DNA from 2 places in the Weissella sp. ESL1139 genome. Region 2 is predicted to be linked to the other one. Evidence: a T-box and tRNA genes for the amino acid it is inferred to sense, from the RefSeq annotation. Region 2 holds a T-box; the other holds one or more tRNA genes.
The links. The T-box of region 2 lies ahead of thrS (threonine--tRNA ligase). A T-box ahead of a tRNA ligase gene usually reads a tRNA of that ligase, here a tRNA-Thr.
Positions count from the first base shown of each region.

Region 1: it has a tRNA-Thr gene. The T-box ahead of thrS (threonine--tRNA ligase) is inferred to sense a tRNA for this amino acid. The anticodon was not compared.

Region 1 is NZ_CP196375.1:1,498,448-1,502,882, forward strand. Features, by position in the region: gene ACSYSF_RS07405 (ATP-dependent Clp protease ATP-binding subunit) at 1-1,770, opposite strand, end outside; gene ACSYSF_RS07410 (CtsR family transcriptional regulator) at 1,772-2,248, opposite strand; tRNA gene ACSYSF_RS07415 (tRNA-Arg) at 2,410-2,483, opposite strand; tRNA gene ACSYSF_RS07420 (tRNA-Gly) at 2,515-2,587, opposite strand; tRNA gene ACSYSF_RS07425 (tRNA-Thr) at 2,594-2,666, opposite strand; tRNA gene ACSYSF_RS07430 (tRNA-Leu) at 2,687-2,769, opposite strand; gene serS (serine--tRNA ligase) at 3,199-4,435, opposite strand, start outside.
Region 2 is NZ_CP196375.1:1,247,202-1,251,636, reverse strand. Features, by position in the region: gene mutL (DNA mismatch repair endonuclease MutL) at 1-853, shown strand, start outside; gene ACSYSF_RS06165 (flavodoxin) at 883-1,335, shown strand; T-box leader at 1,388-1,592, shown strand; gene thrS (threonine--tRNA ligase) at 1,667-3,646, shown strand; gene ACSYSF_RS06155 (glucosamine-6-phosphate deaminase) at 3,756-4,435, shown strand, end outside.

The DNA of each region.
Region 1 (4,435 bases), 250 kb from region 2:
ATACTCTGACATATCAACACGAATCATATTATCTTCTGACCCGAACACTGCCTCAGCCAAGGCTTTCGCTAACTCAGTCTTACCAGTTCCAGTAGGACCTAGGAACAAGAATGTTCCAATTGGCCGTTCTGGATCTTTCATTCCTGAACGGGCACGGCGAATTGAACGGGCGATTGCTGATACGGCTTCGTCTTGACCAATCACGCGCTTATGCAAAACCTTTTCTAGGTTAACCAAACGTTCTTGCTCAGTCTTTTCCATCTGCGTCAAAGGCACACCAGTTTGTTCAGAGACAACTTCGGCAATATCATGAACTGACAAAGTCAAATCATAATTTTGATCACCTGATTGTTCAAGTTGCTCATCCAAAATTTTATCAATGTGACGCTTTTGCTTCATTTCCTTTTTACGGAAATCAGCAGCTAATTCAAAGTCAAGTCGTTCAATCGCATCATCTTTTTCTTGACGCAATGTCATTAACTTTTCTTGTTGTTTAGCCATTGGAGTTTCATGACCAATGCGATCAATTCGTACTTTAGCAGCTGCCTCATCCATTAAATCAATTGCTTTATCAGGCAAAAAACGGTCAGTGATATAACGAACTGATAATTTAACCGCCTCAACAATCGCTTCATCAGGAATTGCCACTTGATGATGTTGCTCATAACGTGACTTAAGACCCTTCAAAATAGCAATTGCATCAGCTTGTGTGGGCTCGTCAACGCTAACTTGAGCAAAACGACGTTCTAGAGCCGCGTCAGCTTCGATATACTTTTGATACTCATCTAACGTAGTAGCACCAATTGTTTGTAGTTCACCACGTGCCAAAGCGGGCTTCAAAATATTTGAAGCATCAATGGCACCTTCAGCACCACCAGCTCCAATCAACGTATGCAACTCATCAATAAATAGAATGACTTGCCCATCACGCTGAATTTCATCAATCACTTTCTTCAAACGATCTTCGAATTCACCACGATACTTGGTACCAGCTACCAATGATCCCATATCAAGCATCATCAAACGTTTATGACTCATGTCTGATGACACATCACCAGCAACAATGCGTTGAGCTAATCCTTCAGCAATTGCTGTTTTACCAACACCTGGTTCCCCAATTAGTACTGGATTATTCTTCGTACGACGTGACAAAATTTGAATGACACGCTTAACCTCAGCATCACGGCCAACGACTGGATCCATCTGATTATCACGAGCTAATTGCGTCAAATCACGTGCTAACATATCCAATGTTGGCGTACCTTCTTGGTCTTGTGATTGTTGTGCGCGTTTATTACGACGAGGATCACGTTTCTTAGGTGATTCTTTCACACCAAGTTTACGCAATACCGCACGACGCATTTCACTAGGATTAACATTTAAATTAGCTAAAATACGTGATGAAAAGATTGTCGTATCTGACAATAGTGCTAGTAATAGATGCTCGGTACCTGTTTGCTCTTGATGTAATTGCTTAGCATTTTCATTAGCCAAACGAATAATATCAGATGCTTTAGGTGAATATGGTAGATAAGTACTTTTCGCATTACGTGATAAGGTACCATAACCCGTAAACTGTTCAATCTGGCTTCTAATTTCGTCATCATTCACATCAGATTCTTGCATGACTTTGCTGGCAATGCCTTCTTTTTCAATCGACAAAGCTAGCAACAAATGCTCGGTACCTACTGCTTGATGTTTAAAATTTTTTGCTTGTTCTTGTGCAACGACTAAAACGTTTTTTGCACTTGGTGTATATTGATTATCCATATTAATTACGCTCACTTTCAAACCGTAAACGGTTCAATAATTGTTGCAGCAGTCTTGCTCGTAACCGTCCTTGAATTGTGACATCCCCAACATTAAGTGTCTCTTTTGATAATAATGTCAAAATCAATTCACTTTCATGGAGCGTTAAAATATCTTCACGGCACAAACAGGACATGACTGATGTTGCTGTTCTAAAGCTAACAATCTCCGGGAGTTGCTGTCGTATCTCTTCAATCAAAGCTGGCTCAGATCGCAACGCCATTTTAACAATGCGAATATAACCGCCACCACCTCGTTTTGATTCCACCAAATAACCATTTTCAGTATTAAAGCGTGTCTTAATGACATAGTTAATTTGTGACGGGACGACATTAAAGCGCTGAGCAAGTTCAACACGGCGAATCTCAATTTCATTCGCTTGTTGTAAAATTTGCTTCAAGTATGCCTCGATATTATCAGACATATTTGAATCGGACATAACGCTCACCCCCCTTTGACCAATATTGACATAATTATAAAACGCATTGCAATTCAATGCCACTAAAAGCAAATATTTTTTTATAATTAATGTTTATTGTACGATTTACGCTTTTGTTGACACAAAAACCACCAAGATTTCTCTTGATGGTCTTTAATTAATGCACCTAGAAGGATTCGAACCTTCAACCTTCTGATTCGTAGTCAGACACTCTATCCAGTTGCGCTATAGGTGCATATTCATTTAAATACTTCCAATTGGAAGAAAGCGAACAACGGGATTCGGACCCGCGACCTCCACCATGGCAAGGTGGCGTTCTACCAGCTGAACTATATTCGCATAAGATGCCGACTACTGGATTCGAACCAGCGACCTCTTCATTACTAGTGAAGCGCTCTGCCAGCTGAGCTAAGTCGGCTTCTGTATCGTTAAACGATATGCGGATGACAGGAATCGAACCTGCACGCCCTAGGGGCACTGGAACCTAAATCCAGCGCGTCTGCCAGTTCCGCCACATCCGCAACAGACGTCAGTCGAACATGACATCCGACAACTTTTATAGTATATCTAATTTCCAAACAAGTGTCAACACATTTTTTGAAAAATAAATACTGTCGTAAGTTGCAAATGTACTAGCAGCTCCTTACCACTCGATATATATTACTATCTTTTGTATATTTTTGCAATTGTTTTTTTATTTTTTCAGAGCGTGAGCAAAAGCGGGTTGAACCTGGTGTATAACGTCGTTGGGAGCAATTACGGCCGAAGCAACGCACAGGGACGTGATTGGGACCAATAGCGTTATATCGAAGGTTCAGCTTTTGCGAGCGCGTTTACTCAGAGCGTGAGCAAAGACGTTTTGGATTCGATGTGTAACGGTGTTTGGATGCTTTGCAATCTAACCATACAAAAAAGCCAAGCCGATTAACTGCGACTTAGCTTTATTATCTTTATAGTGTATCTTCTGGCACAATCTTATCTGCACCAAAGTATGGGCGCAAAACTTCAGGAATTGTTACTGTACCGTCTTCATTTTGATAGTTTTCTAGAATAGCAGCTACTGTACGACCAACAGCTAGTCCAGATCCATTCAAAGTGTGGACGAATTGCAACTTACCATTTTCATCACGGTATTGAATACGTGCGCGACGAGCTTGGAAAGCTTCGGTATTTGAAACAGATGAAATTTCACGATAGATGTTTTGTTGTGGCATCCATACTTCCACATCATACGTTTTAGCTGCCGAGAAGCCCATGTCACCAGTTGATAATGTAATAACGTGGTAAGGCAAACCTAGCTTTTGTAGCAAAGTTTCGGCATTAACTGTCATGTCTTCTAATGCTTGGTATGAATCCTCAGGCTTTGTGAATTTAACCATTTCAACCTTATTGAATTGGTGCATACGAATCAAGCCACGCGTATCACGACCAGCTGAACCAGCTTCTTGGCGGAAGGCTGGTGACAAAGCGGTCACACTGTATGGTAGTTTTTCAGCATCAATTACTTCTTCACGGAAGTAGTTTGTCAAAGGTACTTCGGCTGTTGGGATTAATGTCATATCATCATTAGTTCCCACACGGTAAGCATCTTCCATAAACTTTGGATACTGACCAGTTCCATACATTGCCTTATCTTTAACAAGGTATGGTGTAATCATTTCTTTATAGCCTTCTTTTTGGTGCTCATCCAACATAAAGTTGTAAACGGCACGTTCTAGGCGGGCACCTTGACCAACATAGTAAACGAAACGAGCACCTGATACTTTAGCACCACGTTCAAAATCTAAAATGCCCAAGTCTTCACCAATTTCATAGTGGGCTTTAGGTTCGTAATTGAACGTTGGAATTTCACCCCACTTACGTTCTTCACGGTTTGCATCTTCATCAGGTCCAACCGGAATTGTATCATTAGGCAAGTTAGGAAGATGCAAAGAACGATCTTGAATTTGCTCATCTAGTTTAGCAACTTGTTCATCTAATTCTTTGATAGTTGCTGAAACCTTTTGCATTTCAGCAATAACATCACTTGCATCTTCCTTTTGGCGCTTCTTTAGACCAATTTGATCTGATACTGTATTACGACGTGCTTTTAGGTCTTCAGTTTGAACTAATAGTTCACGACGTTTAGCATCATCAGCAACTAAGGCATCAACTTCTTGTGGGTCAACCTCACGTGTAGCCAAGCGC
Region 2 (4,435 bases):
AACGGTACAGTCTCAAGAGGCAACGTCATCAGTAGCAAATGATGTACAACCGATTGTAGTTACTAAAGCATCTGATTTAAATTCAAATACAGTTAAGCATTTTACGAACAAGTATAAACTTGAAGAACCAGTTCAGCCGTTTACTGAATTTGCTGATGCAACGCCAGCTGCTGAAGTGCCATTAGATTGGTCTAACCAAAATGATGTGTTGACTGAGCCAATGAAGACTGGTTTTCCAGAGTTGCAATATATTGGTCAAATGCATGGGACATTTTTGTTTGCCCAAGCGGAAGATGGCTTTTATATTGTTGATCAACACGCTGCTCAAGAACGGATTAAATATGAATATTATCGTGAGGAAATCGGTAAGATTGGCCTTGATAGTCAGCGTTTGTTAGTACCAATTGTTTTGAGTTATCCTAAAATCGATATTTTAAAAATTCAAGCGCATGAAGAAGAGCTGCAAAACGTTGGTTTAAACTTAGAACCATTTGGGGATGACGCCTTAATTGTGCGTGAACACCCAGCTTGGTTTGAAAAAGGCCAAGAGGAAGATACAATTCGTGAAATGATTGATTGGCTATTGCGTGATGGTAGCATTACAACGAAAGCCTTTCGTGAAAAGACCGCTATCATGATGTCATGTAAACGGTCCATTAAAGCGAACTGGTCGTTGAACGATTATGAAGCACGTGGGTTGTTGCAACAATTATCAAAAGCTAAAAATCCATATAATTGTCCGCATGGTCGGCCGGTTTTGGTATCATTTACTAATACAGATATGGAAAAAATGTTTAAACGCATTCAAGATTCCCATGAATCATGGGTTGAATATGATAACCATCCATTTTAATTAATAGAAGCACAAGGGGAAATAAGAGTATGAAAGCCAGAGTATTTTTTGCCACGATTACTGGTAATAATGAAGATGTGGCTGATGTCATTGTCGATACTTTTAAAGCGTCAAACGTTGATGTCACCAAAGAAGATATCCAATTAATTGATCCACAAGATATTTCAAAAGATGAAACGGATATTGTCGTCGTTGTACCATACACTTTTGATAAGGGCTCATTGCCTGATGAAGCATTAGATTTTTATGAAGATTTAGCTGATACTGATCTAACGGGTATTGTGTATGGTGTTTCAGGATCAGGTGATGATTTTTATGGTGATGATTTTGCTGTTGCCATCGATAAATTTGAACAACAATTTGAAAAAACTGGTGCAACAAAGGGTGCTGAAGGCGTCAAAGTTAATTTGAGTCCAGATAAGGCAGCGACTGAAGCATTGCAAGCATTTACTAAAGCGTTGATTAAAACGGTGCAAGCATAATTAAAATTAAAGGTTTAAATTTTAATTTTTTCAGGTATAATGTAAGACGAATATAAAAACGTTGAAGAAAACACGTCGTTTAACAAATTATGTTTAAAGAGAGCCAAGGTTGCTGGGAATTGGTAGCATGAAATAAACGGTACTATTTCGGAGTGTGCTATGTTTCAAGTAGCAACGTTTCCCGCGTTAAGGGATACTAGAGTGTATAACATGATTGTTATAAAATTCGGGTGGTACCGCGTTTAAGCGCCCCGTTATCAGATTATCCTGATAGCGAGGCGCTTTTTGTTTTAGATATGTTGATTCACCACAATAAAAAGGAGTAATAGCTATGGCAGATGTACAAATTACGCTTCCAGATGGTGCGCAAAAGGCGTTCTCAGAAGATACAACACCAATGGAAATTGCAAAAAGCATTTCAACTTCATTAGCCAAAAAGTCTGTTTCTGGTAAGTTAAACGGTCATTATGTTGGTATGAAGGATCCGATTAAAGAAGGTGGTCAATTTGAGTTGATCACAAAGGATGATGAAGAAGGTTTGCGTTTACTACGTCATTCAGTATCACATTTGTTGGCGCAAGCATTAAATCGTTTGTACCCTGACCAAATTCATTATGGTGTTGGTCCAGCTATTGATAATGGTTTTTACTACGATACTGATAAAGTTGAGGGTAACCAAATTTCAGTTGATCAATTCCCTGAAATCGAAAAAATGATGAAGCGCATTGTTAAGGAAAATCTACCAATCGTTTCACGCGAAATCACACGTGATGAAGCCTTGGATATGTTTAAAGACGATCCTTATAAGATTGAATTAATTAATGATTTGCCAGATGACGAGCCAATTTCAATTGCTGTTCAAGGTGAGCACGTTGAATTGGATCGTGGTGGTTTAGTACCAGCAACTGGTTGGATTAAGCATTTTAAGTTGACTTCAGTTGCTGGAGCATATTGGCGTGGTAAGTCTTCAAATCCAATGTTGCAACGTATTTACGGAACAGCCTTTTGGAATGCTGAAGACTTGGATGCTGAATTAAAGCGTCGTGCTGAAGCTAAAGAACGTGATCACCGTAAGATTGGTGCTGATCAAGATCTATTCTTTACATCTCAAGAAGTGGGTGCCGGATTAGCCGTTTGGATGCCAAATGGTGCTGCTATTCGTCGTACTCTAGAGCGTTACATTGTGGATCGTGAAGTACAAGACGGTTACCAACACGTTTACACACCAATCTTGTCAAACCTAAATTTGTATAAGCGTTCAGGTCACTGGGACCACTACCGCGATGACATGTTCCCACCAATGGATATGGGGGATGGCGAATTCCTAGAATTACGTCCAATGAATTGTCCGTCACACATCATGGTCTTCAAGCACCACCAACGTTCATACCGTGACTTGCCATTCCGTGTTGCTGAACTTGGTATGATGCACCGTTATGAGAAGTCAGGTGCTTTGACCGGTTTGTCACGTGTTCGTGAAATGACCTTAAATGATGGCCACACATTCGTGATGCTTAACCAAATTGAAGATGAATTCAAGAAGATTTTGCAATTAATGGTCGATGTTTACAAGGACTTTGACATTACAGATTATCGTTTCCGTTTGTCGTATCGTGATCCAGAAAATACTGAAAAGTACTTTGATGATGACGAAATGTGGGAGAAAGCCCAAACTATGTTGAAGGCAGCCATGGATGACATGGGTCTTGAGTACTTCGAGGCGGAAGGTGAAGCTGCCTTTTACGGTCCAAAGCTTGATGTACAAATCAAGACAGCATTGGGTGGTGAAGAAACATTATCAACCATTCAATTAGACTTCTTGTTACCAGAACGTTTTGATGTTAACTATGTTGGTGCAGATGGTGAGATGCATCGTCCAGTTATGATTCACCGTGGTATTATTTCTACGATGGAGCGTTTCACAGCATACTTGACTGAAATGTACAAGGGTGCTTTCCCAACATGGTTGGCACCACATCAAGTACGGATTATCCCAGTTAACCGTGAAGCACATGGCGAATATGCACAAGCTTTGGCTGATCGTTTGGTTAAGCAAGGTATCCGTGCTGAGTATGATGGACGTAATGAGAAGTTGGGTTACTTAATCCGTAATGCGCAATCACTGAAGATTCCATATACTTTGGTAATTGGTGATGAAGAAGTTTCAAATGATACGGTTACAATCCGTCGTTTTGGTTCTCGTGATACGACAGAAAAAACTGTTGATCAATTTGAAAAAGATTTGCTAGCTGATATTGCTAATCATTCACGTGCATTAGACACATTAGAAAAAGCCGTTAAAGGTGAATAATCAATATTAGAGACTAGGATGTTTTTACATTCTGGTCTTTTTTATTGCAAAAGCGGTTGTTTTGGTATACAATTGGTCTATACCAAAAAGAGATAAGAGGATGATCGACATGAAGATTATTGAAGTAAAAGATCAACAAGCAGGTGGAAAAGTAGGCTTTGATATTTTTAAAGAAGCCTTAGAAAATGGTGCCCAAGTTTTTGGATTAGCAACCGGATCAACGCCAGTGTCAATCTATAAGGAACTATCAGCTAGTGACTTAGATTTTTCTGATAAAATTTCAATTAATCTTGATGAGTATCAAGGATTAGCTGGTAACCATGACCAAAGTTACCGTTACTTTATGGATGAGCATTTATTCAATCAAAAGCCATTCAAAGAAACTTATGTGCCTAATGGACTAGCTGAAGATGTTGATGTTGAGACAAGTCGTTATGACAAAGTGATTGCTGATAATCCAATTGATTTACAACTTCTTGGCTTAGGACAAAATGGTCATATTGGTTTTAATGAACCAGGGACACCTTTTGATGCAAAAACACGCGTCGTTGATTTAACACCATCAACAATTGCTGCAAATGCTCGCTTCTTTGCTAGTGAGGATGATGTACCACGTCATGCGCTTTCAATGGGTATAGGAAGCATCATGCAATCAAAACAAATTTTGTTAGTTGCCTATGGTGTAAATAAAGCTGATGCAATTGCTGCAATGATTGAGGGTCCGGTCACAACCGATGTACCTGCGAGTGTTCTACAAAACCATCCTAATGTAACTGTGATTGTTGATGA